Regions from separate parts of the Vibrio campbellii CAIM 519 genome, predicted to be linked through region 1. Evidence: predicted binding sites of a transcription regulator. Region 1 holds the regulator's gene; the other holds the start of a gene.
What was found. Region 1 encodes PurR, which represses purine synthesis genes. Its sites were predicted from a motif close to TNANGNAAACGTTTNCNTNA; they were not measured.
Positions count from the first base shown of each region.

Region 1 (8,547 bases):
TAGTCCGCCGCCACGTAGTTAGTCGACTCTGTGATCAAGTGTTTGAACAAGTCACGGTCTGCTTGCGTGGTTTTGATCGCTTCTAGCGTCATGCGGTTTTCGCGCAGTGCCGATTCCATATCTTGGAACGCTTTCTTCACGCCGCCGTTTTGTGGCAGAAGGTAGTCACGTAGCGAGCGTGTAATCGCACTTGAGATACCACCGTAAAGCGATGCTTCGATCAGGCGGTAGAACTTAGAGCGGTCACCAGAGTTACGCAGTTTCTTCGGAATCACACCGAATTCGAACATCTGTGAGTGGTAATCCACGATAGAAGAGAAGGCTTTGAATTGAACACCTTCAAATTCTGCGATCGATTCTTTTACTTCGTTGATTTGACGTACACGAGCTTGAGTCGCTGATACGCTTTCAATCAAGATATCCGTTGGTTTCACATGGCTTGGAAGACCTTGGATAACAAACGGTTTGATGTCTACTTTCTTATCACGACCCGCAACTTGCTGCAGTTTTACTGCGAACAATAGGCGTTGGTTACGTGAGTTCACCACGTCTAGCGCCGCATAACACGCGCCCGGCTGTAGCTTACCGTACAAACCTTTATCGCGAGACGATTGGCTGCTTCCTGCTTCCGTCGTGTTACGGAAGTGCAGTAGCGTTTGGTCAGGAATCAATGCGGTGATGAACGCCGCCATTGTGGTTGATTTACCGGCACCGTTACCACCTGATAGCGTGGTGACCAGACCATCGATGTCAAACGTACGGGCAAAGAAGCCGTTCCAGTTGACCATGGTCAGCGATTGGTATTTACCGCGTTCAATCATGCTCATGCTTCACCCTCTTCTGTTGTTTCTTCTTGGGCTTGGTCGTCTTGATCTTCTTCAGACAATAGGCTGCCTTGGCTTGGTTCTTTGGTGTGCACTACCGCTTCACCATCACGGATCAGGCGTAGCTGCGCTTCACGCATATCATCGCCAACACGTACATCGGCACCAAAACGGAATACCGCTTCACTGATGCTGAATTTACCGGTTTCACCGATGTTGATGATCATGCCTAGGCGGCGCAGACGACGAAGTGACGTACGTACTTTTTCAAACAGCTTTTCTTTATCAAGGTCTGAACCAGTCGCACGGTTCGTTACTAGCTTCATCAGCTTATTTTCATCTGCTAGTGCAAGCAGTTCGTCGTACAGCTCTTGGTTAGTGAAGATACCTTCGTGCGCAAGACGCTCTGGGCTTAGGTAAAGGAAACACAGTACCTTACCCACCAGCATATCCAGCTCAGAAAGCACACTGCGGCCAATCAGAGACGTTGAACGAGGACGAAGGTAGAAGAAACCTTCTGGCGCTTTCACCAGTTCGGTGTTGTAGCGTTGGTAGAAAGAAGAAAGCTCAAGTTCGAAATCCGACAACAACGCGTGGTTATCTAGATCTTCACTTGAGATATGACGCCCTGCTCGAAGCATGCTATCTAGCGCTGGGAACAGAGGGTTAGAAATTGCTTTTGCCAGATTCTCTGACATGTATTCATTAGTATCGGTCGATGACATTCGCTTGTACCTTTGCCCCAAATTCGTTGATTGCTTTCCAGTCTGGCTGAACAGCTTGGTAGTCGGATTCTGAATAACCCAGACGTACCGCCTGATCAACGACAATGCGAGCTAAATCAAAGTGATGAGTGTATGGGTGCTGTGCAAGGTAATCTCGCAGTACCACGCTCAGATCAATTGGTGCGTCTTGGTCTTTATGCGCTTTCAGCATGTCACCAATTCGCTCCGCCAACTCATCATTGACTTGTTGAAACTCTTCGTATTCCACTTCCATCGGAACTTGACCTGTTACCTCGTCATCACGCAGTACTAGGGCTTCATCACGAAGGTCAGAAAGCCTTTCCGCATCTGCATAAGTCAGATACCAAGGCGAATCAAAGTAGTCTTTCACGGACTGGCGTAGACGCGAGCTAAACGCACGGTTCTTATCCATATCGATCGCGGTACGGATAAACTTGTGCACGTGTCGGTCGTAACCAATCCAAAGGTCGATCGCTTGCTGGCCCCAGCTTGTGATTCGGTCCAGCTTCATTTGCAGACCAAACAAGGCTTCTTCGATAAACTCAAGCTCAGGATCGCCGTAAACAATTTCTTGGATGTCTAGGATCTGAGTTTGCAGTTCATCACTGGCAGCTTGCAGCGTATCTTGAAGTTCACGCAACGTGCTGGATGTTTCTGACAGAAGTGCTTCACAGTTGTTGATCGCTTCACGCCAGTCTTTGTTAAGCAGGTCAGCAATCTGTTGTTTCACAGATTGTTGTTGCTCATCCATCACACGTTGGTTGAGGTCAATTTGATCGAAGATTTCGCCTACAGAATATTTCAAAATCCCGTAAACGTTTTTCTTCCAGTGGCCCGGAGTGCCACCCTTTTGTGCCGCTTCAATCGCTTTCGCCATTTCATCCGCTACCATGGATAGCTGGATAGAAAGACGCAGTTTCGAGAACTCACGATGGCGCACGTAGTAGTCGGTTATCCCTATCGCTAATGGCGACAAGCGGTAAATGCTCGCTCCGTCAGTAATTTCACTGACAAAACGGCTAATGAGGCGCTGCTTAACCATCTCGTTGATGGCATTGTTCGCACGGAAAGCCGAAGCTTCACCCGTCTCATCAAAAAGTCGAGTGACGATGGCAAATGCGTCGTGCAATTCACCTTCACCCAATTCTTCATCGAACCTTTCATTACTTAGTACTGCGATAGCAATCAAAAATGCCAGTCGCTCAGTGGTCAGGTTCAACGAGAAATCGTGCTGCTTTACCCAGCCAACCAACTCATCGATTGGTTGCTCTGCAGCATTGAGAGTCATCTCACTCATCGTTATTCCTGTTTATCGTTCTTCTTAGCCCACACATGAATATAGCGGCCTAATGAGAGGTATGGCTCTTGTCGACAAAGTTGTTTTTCTAGCGCCAACACATCTTCAAACTCGTAATCGCCCATGTATTCCATATTGCCTATGTAATCACTGAATGAACGAATACCAGATTTTCCACAAATACTAAAACCAGAATCTTCTATCCATTGATAGACCTCTTCGGGTTTTAGGCCTTTTTGTGGCTGTAGTTTAAATCTTTTTCGGTGAGGCATGCCGTCTAAAACATGAGGAATGTTGCCACAAACCACATTTTTATAGACTAAGCCGTGGTGGTTATAGAACATAACCGAAGCGATGCCCCCCGGCTTGACCTGTTCCAAAACGGTTTCGAGTGCGGTTTTCGGGTCTACCAACCACTCCATGACAGCATGGAACATGACAAGGTCCACCTGCGCTTCCATGTGATCACCAATGGATTGGACAGGCGAATGAATCAGGCGATACTGCTCAAGCAAACCGTTTTTTTCAATATCCTGTTTCGCTAGTTGCAGCATTTCCGAAGATAGATCACATAAAGCGACATGATGTCCGAGCTTAGCAAGCTTTTGCGACATTTGTGCTAAACCACCACCAGCATCAAGGACTTGTAGAGCTTGATGGTCGGCGCCTAATTCACTTAGAATCTGTAGAAAATCTTCCCACACAATGATTTGACGGATCTCCCCTTTATCGGAGCCGTAAATATTTTTTGCAAATTTGTGGGCGATATCGTCGAAATTGCGGTCTTCTGTCACTTCTGCTGGGTTATCATATCGGATTGTGCCGCTATTCTGTCACAAGGAAAGCAGGAATAAAGAGGGTCAACCTCATTTTTATAATCAATTGATGTTTTTTCGGACTATTTTCGTATGTTTGAGCTGAAAAAAGTAATGTCTGCCTTGCTTATGCCACTTCCGGCATTGTTAATCATAGGCTTGTTAGGTCTTGCTCTCATTAGTTTTACCACAAAACGTAAAACTGGCTGCTTTGTCGTTCTATTCTCTTTCGTCGGCATTTTTCTTGTTGCCTTTCAACCTGTTTCAACCAAGCTGTTAATGCCTCTTGAGCGCGAGTACAAAGCGTTTTTACCTGTTTCTGGTACTGTTGACTATGTCATGGTGCTCGGTAACGGCCATGTGGTGGACAATGAGATCCCACCCACTTCTCAATTAAGTCGCACATCACTGATGCGACTCACCGAAGGCATTCGTATTTTGCGTATGTACCCAGGTGCAAAACTCATTCTGTCTGGCTACGCTGGCGGCTCTGAAATAAGCCATGCTCGTATGATGGCGAACGTTGCGCTTTCTCTTGGTGTAGCCAAATCCGATATCATTTTGTTGGAAGACGCGAAAGACACCTGGGAAGAAGCACGCCAAGCGGCAGCCTTCGTAAAACAAAAAGATATTGTGTTAGTGACTTCTGCTAGCCACATGAAACGTGCTTTGTATGAGTTCAACGCTGCGGGTATTAAACCAATCCCAGCACCAACGAACTTTATGGCGATTGATGACATCGAGCAGCCATGGCAGAAATACGCACCAAAAGCACGCTACCTAGAGCAAACCGAACTCTACTGGTATGAATACCTTGGTGGGTTATGGCAAAAGCTGCGCGACAACGTCGGTCAAACACCAATGGTTGAAATGGAAGATCCTGAAATATTGCAGCCATAGAAACAGCGTTTAATAGCTAGCAAGCATCTTACGCCAGATTGCGCTACAAAAATGACAGACACAAAAAAGGAGAGCCAGTGCTCTCCTTTTTCTTTACTGCGATGATTTAGTCACCAGCGAACATGTAGCCTTCACCGTGAACCGTCACAAAGATTTGTGGGTTCTTAGGGTCAAACTCCATCTTAGCTCGCATGCGGCGAATCAAAACGTCGATAGTACGATCGTTTGGCGCATCCACTCGGTGGCTGATCATATTCAAAATACGCTCACGGCTAAGTACCTGATTTGGGTACGAAGACAATGCAACTAACAGCTCATATTCTGCTTTCGTTAGTTTCACTGGCTCACCATTGCGGCTTAGAGCACGACGTTGAATATCAAACGTCCACTCACCGAAGCGCACAATGTGTTCTTCATTAGTGTCGCTGGCTGCTTTTTGAGAACCGTTGCGAGCCGCAGAGATGCGCCATAGCAAGTTCTTAACGCGAACCAGTAATTCCCTTAGTTCAAAAGGCTTTGTCACATAATCGTCTGCGCCCATTTCTAGGCCAACGATTTTGTCAATGCTATCCGTGCGTCCTGTCACTAATATGATGCCGATATCTGATTGGCTGCGTAATTCACGCGTAAGCATCAGGCCGTCTTCGCCGGGCAAGTTAATATCCAGCATAATTAAATCTACATCGCCACCTTGCAGCACTTCACGCATCTCTGCGCCACTTTCTGCTTCACTGACTTTGTAGCCTTCGTTTTGGAAATAGCCCGCAAGCTTACTACGAGTTACAACATCATCTTCTACGACTAATACGTGATAGCTCATTTACACCACTTTCTGTCTTTTTTATTATCCAAGACGTATTCTATTCATAACTAGTAACATTTCTAGTCGTGGAACCATTAAAATGCAAGATTTTGCGATTTTATTGATTCAAAGCAAGTTTATTTACGGCCATACATAACTACGAATATTTTCCCACAAAGCATAACAATTATAGTTACTGCTATTCATCTTAATTGTTTACACTTAAGGGAGAATCATTCAGGAGCAAAAAAATGCAAGAAGTGAAAGCTTTTAACGAAAAACGCGCCGAGATCTATTGGTGGTTTTCTAGTCTGTTCGCAAAAGAGCTGACAGAAAATGAATTGGAAGCCTACCACAGTGTTGAAATTCGAAGCTTTTTAGCCGGCCTTGGTGAAAATGAATCACTGAAACCAGCCGTTGATACCCTTGTTGATGCACTCAACCGCCAACAAGATCGTGAAGACGCTCAGCTAGAATTAGCTGCAGACTTCTGCGAACTTTTCCTTAAAACAGAAAAACACGGCGCACTGCCTTACGCCTCTATGTACATCGGTAAATCTGGCCTGCTAAATGATAAACCAGCAGAAGAGATGGAAAAGCTGATGGCTGATTTTGGCGTGCAGGTAGACGAAAACCTTAAAGAACCAGCAGACCACTTAGCGGTAGAGCTGGATTTCTTAGGCAACATGATCATTCGCTCAAACGAACTAGAGCAAGAAAAGCATATGGAAGAAGCGTTCGAGAAACAGAACGAATTCATCCAGCAGCACCTTATGACTTGGTTGCCTCAGTTTGCTGCTAAATGTAAGCAATTCGATGAATTTGGCTTCTATGTTAGCGTTGCGCAACTATTAATTGCATTCTGTAAACTGGACAGCACCTACCTTCTTGGTGAATAATTGCCGCCTATTTTAGGGAGCCTGCTATTTAGGCTCCCTATTTTATTCGTTTATTTTTAATCTGGCTCATAGAAACCCAACAAATTTAGCCGTTAAAATGTGACCTCAAAGGCACAAAACAACCGCTGAAAATATTGCCAGTCTGCCCACATCAGTCTAAAATGTGAGCGCAAACGATTAAATATGATTTATATGTAAACCGCTGAAATATAGCGGTTTTCGTGTTTTCTTAACATGATTGCTGACCTATTTCTCATTTATGTAAGACAGGAATAGGCGTTTCAGCAACAAATGTTGCTACAAACATTTTTATACCGATTTCGGAACAACCGCTGCCAAATATCTCAGCAATGCCCTTTCTGCAGTTGCTCGGTTTGCGCAAGACCCTAAACGTATGGTTGTCTTCACTACGGTATTCAGTAGCTCGATACAGGACATCATTTATGGCCACTATTAAAGACGTTGCTCGCTTAGCCGGCGTTTCTACCACAACAGTTTCGCACGTAATTAACAAAACTCGCTTTGTTGCAGAGACCACTCAAGAAAAAGTAATGAAAGCAGTGGATGAGCTCAATTACGCGCCAAGTGCTGTTGCTCGTAGTTTGAAATGCAACTCTACTCGTACTATCGGTATGTTAGTTACTCAATCAACCAACCTATTCTTCTCTGAAGTGATCGATGGTGTTGAAAGCTACTGTTACCGTCAAGGTTACACACTGATCTTATGTAACACTGGTGGTATCTACGAGAAACAACGTGACTACATCCGCATGCTTGCTGAGAAACGCGTAGACGGCATCCTAGTAATGTGTTCTGACTTGACGGAAGAGCTAAAAGAGATGCTTGATCGCCATTCAGACATTCCTAAAGTGGTAATGGACTGGGGCCCAGAAAGCTCACAGGCAGATAAGATCATTGATAACTCAGAAGAAGGCGGTTACATCGCGACGAAATACCTGATCGACAACGGTCATACTGACATCGCATGTTTGAGTGGCCACTTTGAAAAGGCAGCGTGCCAAGAGCGTATCGCAGGCTACCGTCGTGCAATGGCTGAAGCAAATCTTGCAATAAACGAAGATTGGGTTCTTGAAGGTAACTTCGAGTGTGATACAGCAGTACTTGCTGCAGACAACATCACTGCAATGGAAAAACGCCCAACTGCTGTATTCTGCTTTAACGATACAATGGCGTTAGGGTTGATGAGCCGTCTACAACAAAATGGCATCAAAGTACCAGATGACATCTCCGTTATCGGCTACGACAACATTGAGCTTGCTGAGTACTTCTCACCGCCGCTAACAACGATCCACCAACCGAAACGTCGTGTGGGTAAAAACGCGTTTGAAATTCTACTAGAGCGCATCAAAGACAAAGAGCACGAAAAGCGTGTGTTTGAGATGCAGCCAGAGATCGTAGTTCGCAATACAGTTAAGAAATTGAACTAATTTCACCTCAATTTTTATAAAGCGCTCTTCGGGGCGCTTTTTTATTGCGTAAAATAACTTTTTTGAAACATTCGACATCGCTTATACAATCAAAAGCTAAGATAAGTTGCTGTTTTAACTCACTTGTAGCCCATTTCCTACATCAAGCTTTAGTATGGCAATTAAGCAGTCCAAAATATGAAACTAAACACACCAAAATAGCACTATTAACTGAACCAAGATCACACTTTGGTACTTGAAACGTGATGTTAATTCAATATACGAAGTATTCTCAAATGGTCACGCACAGGGCAAACCATTCGAAAGGGTGGGACGCAAAGCCTCCGGCCTGAACCATCGAATTAGATGGAAGGTAGCGGGGTTACCGATGGCAAATATGCATTAAGTGAGTTTACCCTTTAATGACATTGTGTCTGCATGCATTTGCTAATCTCTCGGACCTGATTTTTGGTGGCGTAATATTAATTACACCGAGATAACACACCATGGATAAACCGATACTCAAAGACTCAATGAAGCTGTTTGAGGCACTTGGTAATATCAAGTCGCGCTCAATGTTTGGCGGCTTCGGGCTCTTCGCTGATGAAACGATGTTTGCGCTAGTCGTAAACAACCAACTTCACATTCGAGCTGACCGACAAACATCTTCTGACTTCGAGACTCAAGGACTAAAACCGTACGTCTACAAAAAACGTGGTTTCCCAGTTGTTACGAAATACTATGCGATTTCTAATGATCTATGGGATTCAACCGATCGCTTGATTGAAGTTGCAAAGCAATCTCTAGAGACCGCTAAGCAAGAGAAAAAGCAACAAG
Region 1 covers NZ_CP015863.1:1,162,386-1,170,932, reverse strand. Annotated here, with positions in the region: gene mukB (chromosome partition protein MukB) at 1-821, opposite strand, end outside; gene mukE (chromosome partition protein MukE) at 824-1,549, opposite strand; gene mukF (chromosome partition protein MukF) at 1,530-2,867, opposite strand; gene cmoM (tRNA uridine 5-oxyacetic acid(34) methyltransferase CmoM) at 2,870-3,661, opposite strand; gene elyC (envelope biogenesis factor ElyC) at 3,776-4,582, shown strand; gene torR (two-component system response regulator TorR) at 4,689-5,402, opposite strand; gene torD (molecular chaperone TorD) at 5,636-6,283, shown strand; gene purR (HTH-type transcriptional repressor PurR) at 6,727-7,731, shown strand; cyclic di-GMP riboswitch class I at 8,011-8,100, shown strand; gene A8140_RS05570 (TfoX/Sxy family DNA transformation protein) at 8,217-8,547, shown strand, end outside.

Region 2 (8,066 bases), 550 kb from region 1:
CCTGTTGCATTGCTTCGAGTTCTTCCCATCTCTCGAACGCGATTTCCAACTCCTGCTCTACAGCAGCGAGCTGTTCCAATACCGGTTGAGTCTGTTCTACAGATTTAGTGAAGAACTCTGGGTCATTCACTTGTTCTTGTAGCGTCTCAATATCCGACTCTAATTGTTCTAGTTTAGCTGGAAGAGCCTCTAATTCTCTTTGCAGCTTATACGATAACTTCTTCGAATTGTTCTTAGGTTGCGTAGTTTTGGGAGTTTCCTCAACCACTTTCTCTTTCTTCGCTGCTTTTTCAACCTGACCACGCGAAGCAAGAACTTGATCACGCTGCTGTTTTGCATCGTGATAACCACCAACGAACTCTTCAATTACGCCGTTACCTTCAAAAATCCAACTGGTCGTTACTGTGTTATCTACAAACTCACGGTCGTGGCTCACTAACAGTAACGTACCCTGATAATTGGCAAGCATTTCTTCTAAAAGTTCCAACGTTTCGATGTCCAAATCGTTGGTTGGTTCGTCCAGAATAAGCAAGTTGTTAGGTTTCAATAAGATACGAGCCAACAACAAACGGTTTTTTTCACCGCCTGATAACGCTTTTACTGGCGTACGAGCACGTTTTGGTGCGAACAAGAAATCTTGCAGGTAGCTCAATGCGTGACGCTGACGACCGCCAACCATCACTTCTTGCTTACCATCCGCTAGGTTATCGATAACCGTTTTTTCAGGATCGAGGATTTCACGATACTGGTCGAAGTAAGCCACTTCAAGTTTTGTACCGCAATGTAGACGACCACCTTGTGTCTCTAACTGGCCTAGTAGCAACTTGAGAACCGTACTTTTACCACAGCCATTAGGGCCAATAAGTGCGATTCGATCACCGCGCATGATGTTGAAGCTGAAGTCAGCCACGATCTTTTTGCCTTCAAAAGCAAAAGAGACGTTCTCTGCTTCAAAGACGATCTTGCCTGAACGGGATGCATCATCGATATTAAGGTTAACTTTACCTTGAACTTCACGGCGGTCACGACGTTCTTCGCGAAGCTTTTTAAGAGCACGAACGCGACCTTCGTTACGTGTACGACGCGCTTTAATACCCTGACGAATCCATACTTCTTCCTGAGCTAGCTTTTTGTCGAACTCTGCATTTTGCATCTCTTCGACACGAAGCATCTCTTCTTTGTCATTCAAGTATTGGTCATAGTTACCAGGGAAAGAAGCCAATTGACCACGATCTAAGTCAACGATACGTGTTGCCATCGACTTGATGAAAGCACGATCGTGAGAAATAAAGATGATGGAACCTTTGAAATCTTTTAGGAAGTTCTCTAGCCATTCGATGGTGGTCACATCAAGGTGGTTAGTCGGTTCATCGAGAAGCAATACATCGGGGTCACAAACAAGTGCACGAGCCAGAGCTGCTTTACGTTGCCAACCACCAGATAAGTCTGTCAGTTTGGTTTCTGGGTCTAGCTTTAACGCCCCAAGTACGTTCTTAACGCGGTCATCAAAGCGCCAAGCATTAAGGTGATCCAGCTGTTCTTGAATCTTAGCAAGTCGGTTGATGTTCTTTTCACTTGGGTCTTGAGCTACAAGATCGAGAAGATCGTGGTAGATCTTTAACTGTTTACCGATTTCAGCCAAACCGCCAGATACGTATTCGTAAACCGTACCCTCTTGATTGCGCGGTGGATCTTGTTCAAGTCGAGAAACAACTACGTCTTGAGTGATTTGAATCTTGCCATCGTCCAACAAAATGTCGCCGGCAAGCACTTTCATTAACGTGGACTTACCTGCACCGTTACGACCAACTAAACAAACGCGTTCGTTTTCTTGAAGAGCGAACTCCGCTTTATCTAGCAATGGGTGATCACCAAATGCAAGTTGCGCGTTATGAATGGTAAGTAATGCCATTATTATCCAACCAATGTGTGAGTTGTTCTAAGTCAAACGGCCAGTTCAACTCAGAGTCTTGATATTTTAATACAGGAATTGTGACGCCGTAACGAGAAAAGAGAACATCGTCGAACGCAATGTCGACGATGTGTGTTTGTTCGGCGAGACCAATCTGACCAACGAGGTCAAACGCCATCTCACAGAGGTGGCATCCTTCTGTGCTGTAAAGTGTTAGCACGTTCAACATCCTGTCCCTATTCTGCGTGCGTAACCAACCAGCAGTTGTGAATCTGTTTGTTACGAGAGAAATCCATTGGCAGAGTTTGAGATGAAATGTTCTGCGCTTTTAAGCCCAGTTCTGCAAGCCCTGCTTCGTCCATCTTGAAGTGACGTTTGTTGTTCGAGAAAACAATCGTACCGCCAGCACGCAACAGGCGCTTAAGGTTTGTCATTAGCTTAATGTGGTCGCGTTGCACGTCGAACGACGTTTCCATTCGCTTAGAGTTAGAGAATGTCGGTGGATCAATAAAGATAAGATCGTATTCACCTTTTGCGTTCTCAAGCCACTGTAGACAGTCAGCTTGCTCAAAACGATGCTGGCGACCCACGCAGCCATTTAGCTGCATGTTGTCTCTCGCCCAGTTCAGGTAAGTGTTAGACATGTCTACCGTGGTTGTAGAACGCGCACCACCAACTGCAGCGTGCACTGTCGCACTACCAGTGTAAGCAAACAAGTTAAGGAAATCTTTACCCTGAGCCATTTCACCAAGGCGACGACGAGTGATCTTATGATCCAAGAACAAGCCCGTGTCTAGGTAGTCGTGAAGGTTTACGATCAGCTTTACGCCGTACTCGTTCACTTCAAGTGTCTCTGAAACTTGACCTAGTTTTTGGTACTGACTTCGGCCTTTCTGCTTCTCACGAACTTTCAGTACAACTTTGTTCGCTTCTACGCCTGTCACCTGAATCGTTGCACGGATAATGTCCGTCAAACGACGCTTAGCTTTTTCTTCAGGAATATTCTTAGGTGCCGCGTATTCCTGAATCACAATTTGATCGCCATAAACGTCGATAGCCACGTTGTATTCTGGAAGGTCCGCATCGTAGATACGGTAACAGTCTAGCTTCTCTTTACGCGCCCACTTGCCAATCTTGCCGATATTTTTCTTCAAACGGTTTGAAAAGTCATGTGCGATCTGAACATTAGTGTCCGCGCCTTTCACTTCATCAGCGCTGCGCTCTGCAATGCTGTAGTTCTTTTGGTGACACGGTAACGCACCGTTATTCAATTTGAACTGTTTGTCTGCACGCATACGAAGACAGCTTAGTAGCTCGTCTGAACTAGAGAAGATAGACGCTTTACAACCGCCAAACTCAGCTTTTAGCTGGCCACCAAATGCTGTGTATAGCGCAATCAAACCAGGCTCAGTACCAAGACGCTCACCATAAGGAGGGTTAGAAACGATAACGCCTGCTTCGAAGCCAGCCGGACGAGTGATGGTTGCCGCGTCACCTTGTGCAAAAGTAATTAGCTCTTCAACGCCAGCTCTGCGAGCGTTGTCTTGAGCAACCTTCAGTACTTTCGGGTCGTTATCGAAGCCGAAAAACTTAGCGTCAACTTTTTTGACGCCGCGTCGAGCCTGTACATTTGCTTCTGATTTAATCTCAGCCCAAAGCTCAGGTTCAAAATCTTCTAGCGCTTCAAAACCCCACTGTTTGCGCTTAACGCCAGGTGCCATGTTCGCTGCCATCATTGCTGCTTCAATCAGCAACGTACCAGAACCACACATTGGGTCTAGAAGTGGTTGAGAGCCATCCCAGCCACAACGCATGATAATAGCGGCTGCGAGTGTTTCACGTAGTGGAGCTCGACCAGATTCTGGACGGTAGCCACGTTGATGAAGACCACTGCCTACCATGTCGACACCAAGAATCGCTTTGTCTTTGTGTAGACGAACGTGAACGCGAATATCTGGGCGTTCTTTGCTAATGTTTGGACGAGGAAGTCCTTTCTTCTCAAAGCAGTCAACGATGCCATCTTTGACTTTCATTGCACCATATTGGCTGTTGCGGATTTCACGGTTGGTACCGTTGAAATCAACCACAAAACGCTTTGAGCTGTGGAATTGGTTTACCCAGTTAATTGAAGACGTCGACAGGTAAAGGTCCATGTCGTCGTTACAGGTAAACTCCGATAAAACACGTACAAATCGAGACGCCAAACGGCTCCACAAACAGCAACGGTAAATTTGTTCATTCGTCGCCTTAAATTTAACGCCTGCCTGTACTGGCTTGGCGTTTTCAATGCCTAGTTTAGTCAGCTCTTCTGCAAGCAAGTTTTCCATGCCGTTTGAAGTTACCGCGAGATATTGATTCATAGTGTTCTTTCGTCGATAAAAAATGGCTTTAATTATACCTGACTTTACGATCAATGCCTCGTTTTTAAAGGCTTTTTCGCTTTATTAGCGCAAACAGTCACCAATATCACCAACTGAAAGTCAGATCACATCACCTTCATAAACAGAATACGTCTCCTTATCACCTTATCGTAAAAATGCGGCCTGTGGTGAAAGTAAATACTTATTCATCGTCAAATTGGTATATACCAAATGGAATTTTGGCGTGTAATTTACTTACAAAAACTACTTATAGGGGAATAAAAGATGAAATATTAAGCGTCTCGTTGCCTAATTTAAGGAAAAGCTAAAGTGGAAAAATTGGATTAAAAGTGAGCTGCTTCATATATGAGATATGAAATCCCCTCACTTAGGGGTGAGTTTGGGGTGCGTACTAGGAGAGATTTGGAAAAACTCTAGGCAAAAAAAATCGACCTAATGCGGTCGATTAATGCAAACAAAGGAACGAAAATAAAGAAAAAATCAAAAGGAAACTAACCCACCATCGCCATCGGTGCCATCATGAATAAGTGATTAGCACACACCATGCGATCATGCATTACTTTAATCGGTTGTCCAAACTGGAGCGTTTTGTTGCCGTCTAGCAGGAATTCTTCTTGTCCAACATAAGCACACAGACTTGATGTTTCACCAGGCTCTAGGACGACGAACACACCTTCTGAATATCGGTTTGTTAGGAAGACCATGTCTCCTTCTTCTGGCTCATGTCCATCACATTGAGCGTCGAAGAACCAGCTCTTAGGCTGGACTGGCTTGTGAAAGCGTTTCGCGGCTACGCAATAAAGCGTAAGTTCGGCTTGACGGTATTCGTTGATGTCGAGACAACGGATTCGTTCGTTGTAAGTTTGGAACGCGCTTGCGTCATCAACGGTGAATTCATTGTCTGAGAAGGCACAATTGACCAACAGCTTACGGCATAGATTGGTTTGGAAAATCATCTCCTCCCCTAAATCCAGCATTAGGCAAGCTTTCTGCTCGTCAAAATACCAATTCCATTTGTCGCTGGGTTTAAGCATTATTCCGTTCTCTTGTGACTAGTTAAACAGTAATAAGAGGTAAGACGCTTAATTACCTACTCATGATTTTTAAATTTTACAAACGAACGGACAAAAAAAAAGAGGAAACGAATTCCTCTTTTTTTAGTAACAAGCGTCGATTTCTCAACGATTTAGCGATTGTTCTTATAGATTTTTAACAATATCGCGTACGAGACCTGGGCCGTGGTAGATGAAACCTGTATAAACTTGAACAAGTTGAGCGCCAGCCATCATTTTCTCTTTCGCAGCAACGTAAGAGTCAACACCACCGACACCAATGATCGGAAGTTTATCGCTAAGTTCTTGATGAAGTTTACGAACAACCTCAGTTGAATGAGATTGCACCGGACGTCCACTTAGACCACCCGCTTCGTTTGCATGCTTCATACCTTCAACGACTGTGCGATCCAACGTCGTGTTTGTTGCGATAACGCCGTCAATGTTGTTCTTAATTAGAGAATCACAGATCTGGCTGATTTCGTCATCACTCAAATCCGGTGCAATTTTTAGCGCAAGTGGTACGTACTTACCGTGTTTTTCAGCAAGTTCTGCTTGTTTCTCTTTGAGTTCTGATAACAACTCGTCTAGCGCTTCACCGTACTGAAGCGAACGAAGTCCTGGTGTATTTGGTGACGAGATGTTCACGGCAATGTAACCGGCATATTCGTACACTTTTTCCATACAAATCAGGTAGTCCTCTGCCCCATTCTCAATTGGTGTGTCTTTATTCTTACCAATGTTGATACCAAGAACGCAGTTGTATTTTGCCTTTTTCACATTCTCAACCAGTTGATCCACACCTAGGTTGTTAAAGCCCATGCGGTTGATGATACCTTCCGCTTCAACTAGGCGGAACAAGCGTGGCTTGTCATTACCTGGTTGCGGACGAGGCGTAACAGTACCAACTTCGACAAAACCAAAGCCCATAGCGTCAAATGCTTCGATACATTCGCCGTTTTTATCCAAGCCAGCAGCAAGACCAACTGGGTTACGGAATGTAAGTCCCATGCATTCTACTGGACGATTTGGTAATTGTTGACGATAGAAAAGATCGAGAGGAGTGCCGTTAAAGCGTTGGAAGTTTTTGATTGCAAGATCATGTGCCTTTTCGGCATCAAGTTGGAAAAAGCCAGTTCTGGCTAGACGGTAAAGCATTGTGCCTCCGAAAGAAAAAAGCCCCGTGTAAACGGGTCAATATTATTTACTGTTTTTCAATGCAATTCAATGGAAATGAGTGAATTCAGCAAAATAGTACGTCTCATTTTAGTTTTGCTCATAAAAACAGTCGATTAGCGAACTATTCTCTGTACAAAATTGCTAGCTTTTTCTTTAAAAGCAAACGATTTCATGCCATAAAAACTTAAACATGGAGTTACGGCGTCACTATTCATGGGTAGTTATTATGATTTGAACATAAAAAAGCCCCGCGATTGCGAGGCTTTTGCTAAAGTGGCTTACCCTATTCGTTTGAAGAGCAGTTTAAGTTGAGTAGAACCAACTCTCGAAGCGCTACAGAGAACTTAGCGAACTCATGAACTGAGCCGACTTTGAACTCGTTCAAGATGCTTTCCCAACGATGGAGTGACAGCTCATTCGTTGTCATCCAATCTTCTAGCGCTTGCATCACATCTAGAACTTCTGTTGAGCAACCACAAGTTAGTACTTGAGCTGTCAATTGACGTTGTTGCCAATCAAGATCTTCACGGAACGCCGCACGCGCAAGAGCTTGCCAGTTGTTGTCTACCGCTTGACCATTGATTTGTTTCAAGAACCAGTGAAGTGATAGACGGTCACCTAAGTTGAAGTAAAGCTTCGAAGCTTGCTCAACGGTTTTACCTGTTTCACTTGCCACTGCTGAGATATCCAGTGCTGACTGCAGGCTAGAAAGACGAGCCACATGATGAGCCAGCTTCTCTTCTACTCCACGCTCAATCCATTTCTGAGCAAGTTCGTTATGCTCTTCGACTTCTGATGCAACTAGCATGGTGTCCAGCGTTTCAGTAATAGTGTGAACATCGTCTTTATATACTGCAACGAGCTCAGCTACTGTGCTCTTACCGCTACGGTTACGTAATAACCAGCGAGAAATACGGCGTAATGCGCGACGCACGTAGAACATAATCTCATATTGAGCTTCTGCGGTTGCAACATTATCTAGTGCACGAGTTTGCTTAAGAATACCTTCCAGTTCAAAGATTTCACGGGTTGCACTGTAAGCATTTGCGATATCAACCACGCTCGCGCCCGTTTCTTCTTGAAGACGAGTCACGAAGTTACAGCCCATTTCATTAACCATTTGGTTTGCTAACGCTGTTGCGATGATTTCAGCACGCAGTGGATGGTTTACCATTTGATCTTTGTAGTTACGGCGTAACTCGATTGGGAAGTAAGCAACTAATTGTTTTCCATGGAATTCGTCATTTGCAATTTCGTCAGCGACCAATTGCTCTTTCAAAACCATCTTACCGTACGCTACCAGAACCGAAAGCTCAGGACGTGTCAGGCCAAGACCTTGTTTTTCGCGCTCAATGAGCGTTTCATCGTCAGGAATGTACTCAAGAGCACGATCCAAGTACCCTGCCTTCTCCATTGTATGGATAAAGCGGATTTGCTCTTTAACGATGCCAACACCTTGTTGTTCAGTCACAGAAATCGACTCAGACTGGCGATATGCATCGTCCAATACGATCTCACCCACTTCGTCTTCCATCGATTCCA
Region 2 covers NZ_CP015863.1:1,715,364-1,723,429, forward strand. Annotated here, with positions in the region: gene A8140_RS08115 (ABC transporter ATP-binding protein) at 1-1,912, opposite strand, end outside; gene A8140_RS08120 (glutaredoxin family protein) at 1,890-2,141, opposite strand; gene rlmKL (bifunctional 23S rRNA (guanine(2069)-N(7))-methyltransferase RlmK/23S rRNA (guanine(2445)-N(2))-methyltransferase RlmL) at 2,149-4,272, opposite strand; gene A8140_RS08130 (cell division protein ZapC) at 4,785-5,327, opposite strand; gene pyrD (quinone-dependent dihydroorotate dehydrogenase) at 5,493-6,503, opposite strand; gene A8140_RS08140 (NAD-glutamate dehydrogenase) at 6,808-8,066, opposite strand, start outside.
Region 2: the regulator PurR is predicted to act here: its motif matches at 6,680-6,699, upstream of pyrD (quinone-dependent dihydroorotate dehydrogenase).